Regions from separate parts of the Geobacillus sp. C56-T2 genome, predicted to be linked through region 3. Evidence: a T-box and tRNA genes for the amino acid it is inferred to sense, from the RefSeq annotation. Region 3 holds a T-box; the other regions hold tRNA genes.
What was found. A T-box is a leader RNA that pairs with one kind of tRNA and senses whether it is charged. The one in region 3 lies ahead of serS (serine--tRNA ligase), so its partner is inferred to be a tRNA-Ser.

Region 1: it encodes a tRNA-Ser, which carries the amino acid that the T-box ahead of serS (serine--tRNA ligase) is inferred to sense. The anticodon was not compared.
Region 2: it encodes a tRNA-Ser, which carries the amino acid that the T-box ahead of serS (serine--tRNA ligase) is inferred to sense. The anticodon was not compared.

Annotation. Positions count from the first base shown of each region.
Region 1 is NZ_VJWB01000001.1:225,461-228,716, forward strand. It holds partial or broken gene GC56T2_RS01215 (Tex family protein) at 1-918, shown strand, start outside; gene cmpA (cortex morphogenetic protein CmpA) at 935-1,048, opposite strand; gene GC56T2_RS01225 (SprT family protein) at 1,140-1,604, shown strand; tRNA gene GC56T2_RS01230 (tRNA-Asn) at 1,967-2,041, shown strand; tRNA gene GC56T2_RS01235 (tRNA-Ser) at 2,049-2,141, shown strand; tRNA gene GC56T2_RS01240 (tRNA-Glu) at 2,158-2,229, shown strand; tRNA gene GC56T2_RS01245 (tRNA-Asp) at 2,260-2,335, shown strand; tRNA gene GC56T2_RS01250 (tRNA-Gln) at 2,355-2,429, shown strand; tRNA gene GC56T2_RS01255 (tRNA-Lys) at 2,610-2,685, shown strand; tRNA gene GC56T2_RS01260 (tRNA-Leu) at 2,692-2,773, shown strand; tRNA gene GC56T2_RS01265 (tRNA-Leu) at 2,788-2,870, shown strand; tRNA gene GC56T2_RS01270 (tRNA-Arg) at 3,079-3,155, shown strand; tRNA gene GC56T2_RS01275 (tRNA-Pro) at 3,160-3,233, shown strand.
Region 2 is NZ_VJWB01000001.1:535,615-538,870, forward strand. It holds tRNA gene GC56T2_RS02690 (tRNA-Arg) at 1-37, shown strand, start outside; tRNA gene GC56T2_RS02695 (tRNA-Pro) at 44-117, shown strand; tRNA gene GC56T2_RS02700 (tRNA-Ala) at 125-197, shown strand; tRNA gene GC56T2_RS02705 (tRNA-Met) at 214-287, shown strand; tRNA gene GC56T2_RS02710 (tRNA-Ile) at 296-372, shown strand; tRNA gene GC56T2_RS02715 (tRNA-Ser) at 388-478, shown strand; tRNA gene GC56T2_RS02720 (tRNA-Thr) at 610-682, shown strand; tRNA gene GC56T2_RS02725 (tRNA-His) at 694-766, shown strand; tRNA gene GC56T2_RS02730 (tRNA-Gly) at 1,225-1,295, shown strand; tRNA gene GC56T2_RS02735 (tRNA-Ile) at 1,303-1,376, shown strand; tRNA gene GC56T2_RS02740 (tRNA-Asn) at 1,498-1,572, shown strand; tRNA gene GC56T2_RS02745 (tRNA-Ser) at 1,581-1,673, shown strand; tRNA gene GC56T2_RS02750 (tRNA-Glu) at 1,679-1,750, shown strand; gene GC56T2_RS02755 (B3/B4 domain-containing protein) at 1,969-2,634, opposite strand; gene queG (tRNA epoxyqueuosine(34) reductase QueG) at 2,687-3,256, shown strand, end outside.
Region 3 is NZ_VJWB01000001.1:21,642-24,897, reverse strand. It holds gene GC56T2_RS00105 (glycoside hydrolase family 18 protein) at 1-469, shown strand, start outside; gene serS (serine--tRNA ligase) at 716-1,990, opposite strand; T-box leader at 2,045-2,264, opposite strand; gene pdxT (pyridoxal 5'-phosphate synthase glutaminase subunit PdxT) at 2,271-2,858, opposite strand; gene pdxS (pyridoxal 5'-phosphate synthase lyase subunit PdxS) at 2,883-3,256, opposite strand, start outside.

The DNA of each region.
Region 1 (3,256 bases), 200 kb from region 3:
TATTCCGCTTCCGACCTTGCGCGCGCCGAATTCCCGGATTTGCAAGTGGAAGAGCGGAGTGCCGTTTCCATCGCTCGCCGCGTTCAAGATCCGCTGGCCGAATTGGTAAAAATCGATCCGAAATCGGTCGGGGTCGGCCAGTACCAGCATGATGTGTCGCAGAAAAAGCTGGCCGAATCGCTTCGGTTCGTCGTGGAGACGGTGGTCAACCAAGTGGGCGTCAACGTGAACACGGCGTCCGTTTCATTGCTTCAATACGTGTCAGGGCTGACGAAAACGGTGGCCGAAAACATCGTCAAGCGCCGCGAAGAACAAGGAAAATTCCGCAGCCGTGAAGAGCTGAGAGCGATCCCGCGGCTTGGGGAGAAAACGTACGAGCAATGCATCGGCTTTTTGCGCATTCCCGACGGGGAGGAGCCGCTTGACCGCACGCCGATTCACCCTGAGCGGTACGCGGAAGCAAAACGGCTTTTGCACACGGCGGGATTTACCACCGACGCCATCGGCAGCGATGAATTGCGCCGGGCGCTGCAAGCCATCGACATCGAAGCAACGGCAGCTGAACTTGGCATCGGCGAACTAACGTTGCGCGATATCATCGACGCCTTATGCCGTCCGGAGCGCGACCCGCGCGATGAGCTGCCCAAGCCGCTGCTTCGCAAGGACGTTTTGAAAATGGAAGACTTGCAACCGGGCATGGAACTTGAAGGTACAGTGCGCAATGTCGTGGATTTCGGCGCCTTTGTCGACATCGGGGTCAAACAGGACGGTCTAGTTCACATTTCCAAACTTAGCAAACAATACGTGCGCCATCCGCTCGATGTTGTTTCCGTCGGCGATGTCGTCAAAGTGTGGGTCGAGCACGTCGACGTGGCGAAAGGGAGAATTTCCTTATCGATGGTAGCACCAGAAAAGTGAAGCGAGAAGCACTGCTTCATGAGCAGTGCTTTCTCCGATAAAAAAACCAGCATTGGTTTAACAGTTTGATTTGATCGCGGTTTTTCTCATAATAGGCTCGTCTCATCTGGTTTTTCAGCCATGTAGGCAAAACGGTCACCTCCCTACCAACGGAAAGGTAGTATATAATGTATGTATCTGGGCATTGTCCTGTGCCAAAAACATAAAGGGGGCGCCTGCCAATGGATCAGAAACAGTTGCAAGCACTCGTGGAGCAAGTTTCCCTAAGCACATTTGGCAAACCGTTTCGCCACACCGCCTCCTTCAATCCAAGACTTCGCACGGTCGGCGGGCGCTACGTGTTGCAAACGCACAACATTGAACTGAACAAAAAACATTATGACCGATTTGGCGAAGAAGAGCTCATTGCCATCATCAAACATGAACTATGTCATTACCATCTTCATCTGGAAGGGAAAGGCTACCGCCATCGCGACCGCGACTTCCGCGAGCTGTTGGCCAAAGTCGGGGCCCCACGTTATTGCCGACCGCTCGAACAAAAAGCAAAAACGGCCAAGGTGATCCATACATACATCTGCACATCGTGCGGCTTAGCTTACAAGCGCAAAAAACGCATCAACACCGACCGCTATGTCTGCGGTCGTTGCCGCGGCCGACTCGAGCTCGTCCAAAGCGCGCGCTCGTGAGCTGCGCAAAATCTGTTCAAAAAAAGGTTGACAACCTAAATATCCTATGCTAAATTATAAAAGCCGTCGCCGAATGGCGATCAGCGATTTTTCCCGACAGTATATTGACAAATCAAAAACTGCTCAATATAATAAACAATGTCAGTTTGTGAAGAACATCGTTGGGGTATCGAAGTTTGCTTGGAGTATGATAAAGAACGAGGCGAGCTCGAAACGCTTTCGGTGATCATTAAACAACAGCCTAGCGACGAGCCTACACATCATCGAATATGCTTTGCGTGACCCTAACGTATTAAGTCTTCTTGGATATGTTTGGAGAAGAAGGAACAGGGCAAGTTTTGAGCAGGTTTCTTGGCTACTATTCCGCAATAGCTCAGCGGTAGAGCAACCGGCTGTTAACCGGTAGGTCGTAGGTTCGAATCCTACTTGCGGAGCCATCTATTTGGAGAAGTACCCAAGTGGCTGAAGGGGACGGTTTGCTAAACCGTTAGGTCGTGGCTTTACGGCGCGCGGGTTCAAATCCCGCCTTCTCCGCCACTTCTCATATTTGCATGGCCCGTTGGTCAAGTGGTTAAGACACCGCCCTTTCACGGCGGTAACACGGGTTCGAATCCCGTACGGGTCACTTGCAGCGCGGGGATTCCCGCGAATTCACGGTCCCGTAGTGTAGTGGTTAACATGCCTGCCTGTCACGCAGGAGATCGCGGGTTCGAGTCCCGTCGGGACCGCCATTACAACATAATAGTTCGCTGGGCCATAGCCAAGCGGTAAGGCAACGGACTTTGACTCCGTGATGCGCTGGTTCGAATCCAGCTGGCCCAGCCATTCTTCTTTCATACATACCTAAGCTGTTCGCTTAGGGCTTATCATGATCATTAGCTCAACAACAAGCCATATATCTTCGAGTTAACTGCGAGTTGCCTTGACGCACCAAGCTTCCTTGAAACAGCTGGTAGAGGAAGAGGCAGGTAGAGCTCATCAGTACTTAGAGTGTTATGATTACATGAGCCATTAGCTCAGTAGGTAGAGCATCTGACTTTTAATCAGAGGGTCGGAGGTTCGAGTCCTCCATGGCTCACCACCATTAGCGGGTGTGGCGGAATTGGCAGACGCACCAGACTTAGGATCTGGCGCCTTACGGCGTGGGGGTTCAAGTCCCTCCACCCGCACTTAAAATGATGACGCGGTCGTGGCGGAATGGCAGACGCGCTAGGTTGAGGGCCTAGTGGGGGCAACCCCGTGGAGGTTCAAGTCCTCTCGACCGCATTTTCGATGTCTTTTTTATCAATAACCGAATAGTAGTCTCTATCATTCGAGCATTGTCGTTTTTTGGATTGTTGCTTTGCCAGTCGATTGCAATTCCAAGGAACGCCTATCTCCTAAGCAGAACATAGCCTTAGGATGTCATTATTGACAACAGCAATATGGGCTGCTAAAATGGAATTTGCCCTCTGAGGGAACAATCATCACCTATGCGCTCGTAGCTCAATTGGATAGAGCATCTGACTACGGATCAGAAGGTTAGGGGTTCGAATCCTCTCGAGCGCGCCACCATCGGGAAGTAGCTCAGCTTGGTAGAGCACATGGTTTGGGACCATGGGGTCGCAGGTTCAAATCCTGTCTTCCCGATTTCGCTTCAAGTGAAAATGAAT
Region 2 (3,256 bases), 510 kb from region 3:
GATCAGAAGGTTAGGGGTTCGAATCCTCTCGAGCGCGTTTTATCGGGAAGTAGCTCAGCTTGGTAGAGCACACGGTTCGGGTCCGTGAGGTCGCAGGTTCAAATCCTGTCTTCCCGATCACTTTGGGGCCTTAGCTCAGCTGGGAGAGCGCCTGCCCCGCACGCAGGAGGTCATCGGTTCGAATCCGATAGGCTCCACTTTTTCATCCGTTTTGGCGGTGTAGCTCAGCTGGCTAGAGCGTACGGTTCATACCCGTGAGGTCGGGGGTTCGATCCCCTCCACCGCCACTCTTATCGGACCTTTAGCTCAGCTGGTTAGAGCAGACGGCTCATAACCGTCCGGTCGTAGGTTCGAATCCTACAAGGTCCACCATTATTGTTGTTTTTTGGAGGAGTACCCAAGTGGTTGAAGGGGTCGGTCTTGAAAACCGAGAGGCGCCGCAAGGCGCGCGGGGGTTCGAATCCCTCCTCCTCCGCCATAAATAATCGTCTCATTCAGCTCAGTTGGCACAAATAGAATGAGACGGCATCAACTCGGTTTGAGCGTTCCGCTTTTTTCGACCAGTTGACTATTAGGAAAAACGATAAGCATTGCATAATATGGATTTATGCCGGCTTAGCTCAATTGGTAGAGCAACTGACTTGTAATCAGTAGGTTGCGGGTTCAAGTCCTGCAGCCGGCATCAACATCATGGCGACTATGGCGAAGTGGTTAACGCACCAGATTGTGGCTCTGGCATGCGTGGGTTCGATTCCCACTAGTCGCCCTTTTTCTTCCTAAAACCCGTAAGCTCTTGGTAAAATTGCAGCCACGAGCCTTAGCTTCACCGAATGAGCTGCGAGTAGCCTCGACGCATCCCGCTTCTTTGAATGCGCTGGTAGAGGAAGAGGCATGAAATTGCGTGGTGAATGGTTGAAGAAATCGATGTGCGGGTGTAGTTTAGTGGTAAAACCTCAGCCACGAGCCTTAGCTTCACCGAATAGGCTACGAGTAGCCTCGACGCATTCCGCTTCTTTGAATGCGCTGGTAGAGGAAGAGGCGCGAAATTGCGTGGTGAATGGTTGAAGGGTTATGTGCGGGTGTAGTTTAGTGGTAAAACCTCAGCCACGAGCCTTAGCTTCACCGAATGAGCTGCGAGTAGCCTCGACGCATTCCGCTTCTTTGAATGCGCTGGTAGAGGAAGAGGCATGAAATTGCGTGGTGAATGGTTGAAGAAATCGATGTGCGGGTGTAGTTTAGTGGTAAAACCTCAGCCTTCCAAGCTGATGTCGTGGGTTCGATTCCCATCACCCGCTTTTGGATGGGCCTATAGCTCAGCTGGTCAGAGCGCACGCCTGATAAGCGTGAGGTCGGTGGTTCAAGTCCACTTAGGCCCACTATTTCCCATTGCATATTGTCGGATGATTCGCTATAATAACGGTGAACCGTTGTCCCACCATTGCCGGATGGAGCAACGGTATGGTAGCCCGTAGGAAAACGGACATGGTGTTGAACCGTTCCGCAATAGCTCAGCGGTAGAGCAACCGGCTGTTAACCGGTAGGTCGTAGGTTCGAATCCTACTTGCGGAGCCATTTTCTCTGGAGAAGTACCCAAGTGGCTGAAGGGGACGGTTTGCTAAACCGTTAGGTCGCAGTTTTGCGGCGCGCGGGTTCAAATCCCGCCTTCTCCGCCATGCATGGCCCGTTGGTCAAGTGGTTAAGACACCGCCCTTTCACGGCGGTAACACGGGTTCGAATCCCGTACGGGTCACTGCTTATGGCACCAGGTTGCCTGGTGCCATTTTATCAAACTTGTTTTTGTCGAAAATTGCGCTTTTTCTTGCCGAATAGGCAATCATGAGATATAATGGGTTCCATAGCAGAAAGATTGGGGACAACGCAGTGTTTCGTTTCGTTGATGAACGAGGCATTGCGTTTTTTTATTGCGATCCCCTCCCGCCTGCGATTCACCGAAGCGGGAGGAACACGTCATTCAAGCAGTTGAACATCCGCTTCGCCGCCATGGATTTGCGTGAACATCGCTTGCATGGCTTCGAGCTGGCGATGGGCGACGTCTTTGGCGATGGAAGGTGGAAAGTATACAATCTGTAAGGCGTTTTTGGTGTCACGAGTGACGGCCGTCCGTTCCGAATCGACGATCGGACTGCCGAATGGACCGTATGCATCTTTGCTGACAAGTTTGTTGGCAAAGTTGACCGTTCGGCCGTTTAAAGCGACATATTCGTCTTGCTCAGCACCGATGGTTACGGTCACGGTCCCGTGTATGCGGTCAAGGTCGTAGATGCCGAGCGGAATCTTATAATAGAGTGAAAAGAAATTGTTGACATCCACTGCTGAATGAATGGAAGGAAGAAAGTGCTTCTTTTGAATGCGCCGATACAGACTTTCACTCGATGGGCGATAACGAGCGGGATCCGTCCCGATTTGCTTGAATACGTGACGCCATTCGGCCAGTTCAGGAATGTCATGGATCGTTTTTTCCTGCAGTTCGATATAAATTGATTCCTGAAACAGTTGCAACCGTCCTTTTAGCATTTGCGGCGAATCCCCTACTTCGATGTGCCGGTAGCAGATGATCCCGAACTTTCCGGAAGGGAGACGCCGTTTCAGCTCTTCTGATACGATATAGTTCATGTCAATCACCTCGCGCTTTATTTTATCATAGGAGTCGAAAGGAGGGAAAACAATGGATGTTGTCGCCTTAAAACAAGAGTTGATTGCGTACAGCCGGACGATCGGTATTGATAAAATTGGATTTGCCAGCGCCGATCCGTTTGTGGAACTAAAAGAACGGTTGCGACGCCAGCAAGAGCTTGGCTACCAGTCGGGATTTGAGGAAAACGATATTGAAAAACGAACGAATCCCGATTTGCTGCTTTCCGGGGCCAAATCAATCATTGCCATTGCACTCGCTTATCCGTCGAAAATGAAGCAGGCGCCGCGGGGGACAAAGACGGAGCGGCGCGGCCTTTTTTGCCGTGCATCGTGGGGCAAAGATTATCATGTTGTATTGCGGGATCGTTTACGGCAGCTTGAGGAGTTTTTGCTTGCCAAAGTGCCGCACGCCCGCGTTCGTTCGATGGTCGATACTGGAGAGCTGGCCGATCGCGCTGTGGCTGAGCGGGCCGGGATCGGTTGGAGCGGGAAAAACTGCTCGATCATTACGCCGGAATTTGGCTCGTACGTCTATTTAGGGGAAATGATCACAACCATTCCGTTTCCCCCTGATGAGCCGATTGAAAATCGATGTGGCACA
Region 3 (3,256 bases):
TTTTGTCGTCATTATGACGTACGAATGGGGGTACAGCGGCGGACCGCCAATGCCCGTTTCGCCAATCGGCCCGGTCCGGCGCGTACTTGAGTATGCCATTTCGGAAATGCCGGCAGGAAAAATTTTAATGGGACAAAACTTGTATGGCTATGACTGGACGTTGCCGTACGTACCGGGCGGTCCATACGCCCGAGCGATTAGTCCGCAGCAAGCCATCGCCCTCGCTGCGAGGTATAACGTCGCCATTGAATACGACATCGAGGCGCAGGCGCCCCACTTTCGCTATCGCGATGAGAACGGCCGCGAACATGAAGTATGGTTTGAAGACGCGCGGTCGATTCAAGCCAAATTCCAGTTAGTCAAAGAACTCGGGCTGCGCGGGGTGAGCTACTGGAAGCTTGGCCTTGATTTCCCGCAAAATTGGTTGTTGATCAATGATCAGTTTATCGTCGTAAAGAGGGGAGGATGACGGATAAAAAAACCCGCCTTCAATCGGCGGGTTTTTTTATGGTCGGAAACGGCGGCTTAGTGGGAAGCCGTTCCGAATAGACAATTCTCCTCTTATGCGCGTCAGTATGGCTCTTCATCGCCGTGGCCGAGAATAGGGGAATTGGCGTCTGCCGTTCCTTTCTTCTCATTGCCAACGTCATTCACTATAACACGACCGCAAGGAAAAGTCAATCAATGGCGAAGAGGAATCACCTCTGTTCCCCGCTTAGCGAATGACATCCCGATTCCTCATGTACGGACGGAGCGCCTCGGGAATTACGACCGATCCGTCTTCCTGCTGATAGTTTTCCAAAATGGCGGCGACAGTGCGCCCGATCGCCAGCCCTGAGCCGTTTAGCGTATGCACATACTCCGGCTTTGCGTTCGGCTCGCGGCGAAAGCGGATATTGGCACGGCGCGCCTGGAACGCCTCGAAGTTGCTGCACGACGAAATTTCCCGGTACGTCCCATAGCTTGGCAGCCACACCTCGATGTCATACGTTTTCGCGGCCGAAAAACCAAGATCCCCTGTACACAAGGCGACGACACGATACGGAAGCCCGAGCCGCTGCAAGATCGTTTCCGCTTGGCGCGTCAATGTTTCGAGCTCGGCATATGAATCCTCCGGCTTGACGAACTTGACGAGCTCGACTTTATTGAATTGGTGCTGACGGATGAGCCCTCTCGTGTCGCGGCCAGCCGAGCCGGCTTCCGCGCGGAAGCACGCGCTGTAAGCCGCATAGTAAAGCGGCAAATCGTCAGCCGCTAAAATTTCATCGCGATGCAAGTTCGTCACCGGCACTTCCGCTGTCGGAATGAGGAAATAATCCTCGCTGTCCAAATGAAACGCATCTTCAGCAAACTTCGGAAGCTGACCGGTTCCGATCATGCTCGCCCGGTTCACTAAATATGGAGGCAACACCTCTTGGTAACCAAACTCATCGAGATGAATGTCGAGCATAAAGTTGATTAAGGCCCGCTCAAGACGAGCCCCTAGTCCTTTATAAAACACAAACCGGCTTCCTGCCACTTTGGCGGCCCGCTCGAAGTCGAGCAAACCAAGTTGATCAGCGATTTCCCAATGCGGCTTCGGTTCAAAGGAAAACGAGCGCGGTTCTCCCCATCGTCTCACTTCGACGTTATCTTCTTCCGATTGGCCGACCGGCACAGACTCATGCGGCACGTTTGGCATCGACAAAAGAAGGCCGTCAAGCTCTTCTTCAAGTTGGCGAATTTGCTCGTCCAATTGTTTAATGTGGTCGCCGACTTGACGCATTTCGGCGATCAACGGTTCAGCGTCCTTTTTTTCGCGCTTTAAGACAGCGATTTGTTGCGACACATTGTTGCGCTTGCTTTTCAACTCTTCGACTTCCGCGATCAAACGGCGGCGCTCCTTGTCGAGCTGCTCAAACCGGTCGATGTTGGCCAAGTCCCCGCCCCGCTGCATCAGCTTTTCTTTTACCTCTGGAAATTGAGTGCGCAGTAATTTGACATCCAACATTTGTTTTACCTCCTTACCCACCATTTATTATACATAAAAACGCTCCCGTCCCAAAAAAGGGACGGGAGCGTTCCCGCGGTGCCACCCTTATTGAAGGCTCATCATGCCTTCCACTTATGCCGATAACGGCGGCTGCCGAAAACGCCTATTGACCGCTTAGGTGTTCAGCATTTTGCTCGAGGATGGATTCACAGGCGCCTCCTGCCGGTTCGCACCACCCACCGGCTCTCTGAAAGGAGGGATGCCTGCTACTAGTTCCTCTCATCGCGTTCGCATTCATTTATACGCTTGATACCGTTTTTGCTTCCTTGACCATATTTAAGAAGTATTGCATGAACCGATGGTCATCGGTCAGTTCGGGATGGAACGAGCAGCCAAGAAATTGGCCTTGCCGAGCCGCGACAATGCGGTCGTTGTATGTCGCGAGGACATCGACCCCGTCTCCGACCTCGACGATGTGCGGCGCACGGATGAAGACGCCGACGAACCCGTCGCCGACCCCTTGAATCGACAGCTCCGCTTCAAAGCTTTCCCGCTGCCGTCCGAACGAGTTCCGCTCCACCGTAATGTCCATCAAACCTAAGTGCGGCTCGTCGTAACCGACGATTCGTTTCGCCAGCAAAATGAGCCCGGCGCACGTGCCGAACATCGGCTTGCCGTCAGCGGCAAATTGCTTCAGCGGTTCCATGAGGCCATACCGGTCAATGAGGCGTCGCATCGTCGTGCTTTCGCCGCCTGGCAGCACGAGCCCATCGAGTTCAGCGAGCTGCTCCGGTTTTTTCACGATGACCGCCTCAGCGCCGCACGCCTCAATGACGCGAACATGCTCCCGCACAGCTCCTTGCAGTCCCAGTACACCGATTTTCATCGTTGTTTTGCTCCTTTATCTAAATTACCAGCCGCGTTCTTGCATGCGGTGCTCCGGCAACAATGTCGCGACATCGATGCCGCGCATCGCGCCGCCCAACCCTTTGGACAAGTGGGCGATCAGCTCATAGTCCTCGTAATGAGTCGTCGCTTCAACGATCGCCCGCGCATATTTTTCCGGGTTTTCCGATTTGAAAATGCCTGACCCGACAAAGACGCCGTCTGCGCCTAAGTGCATCATGAGAGCAGCGTCAGCCGGTGTCGCGACACCACCGGCGGCGAAATTGACGACCGGGAGGCGGCCAAGCCGTTTGATCTCGCGCAACACTTCAACCGGAGCCCCAAGCTGCTTCGCCTCAGCGACAAGCTCGTCCTCGCTCATGCTGACGACTTTGCGGA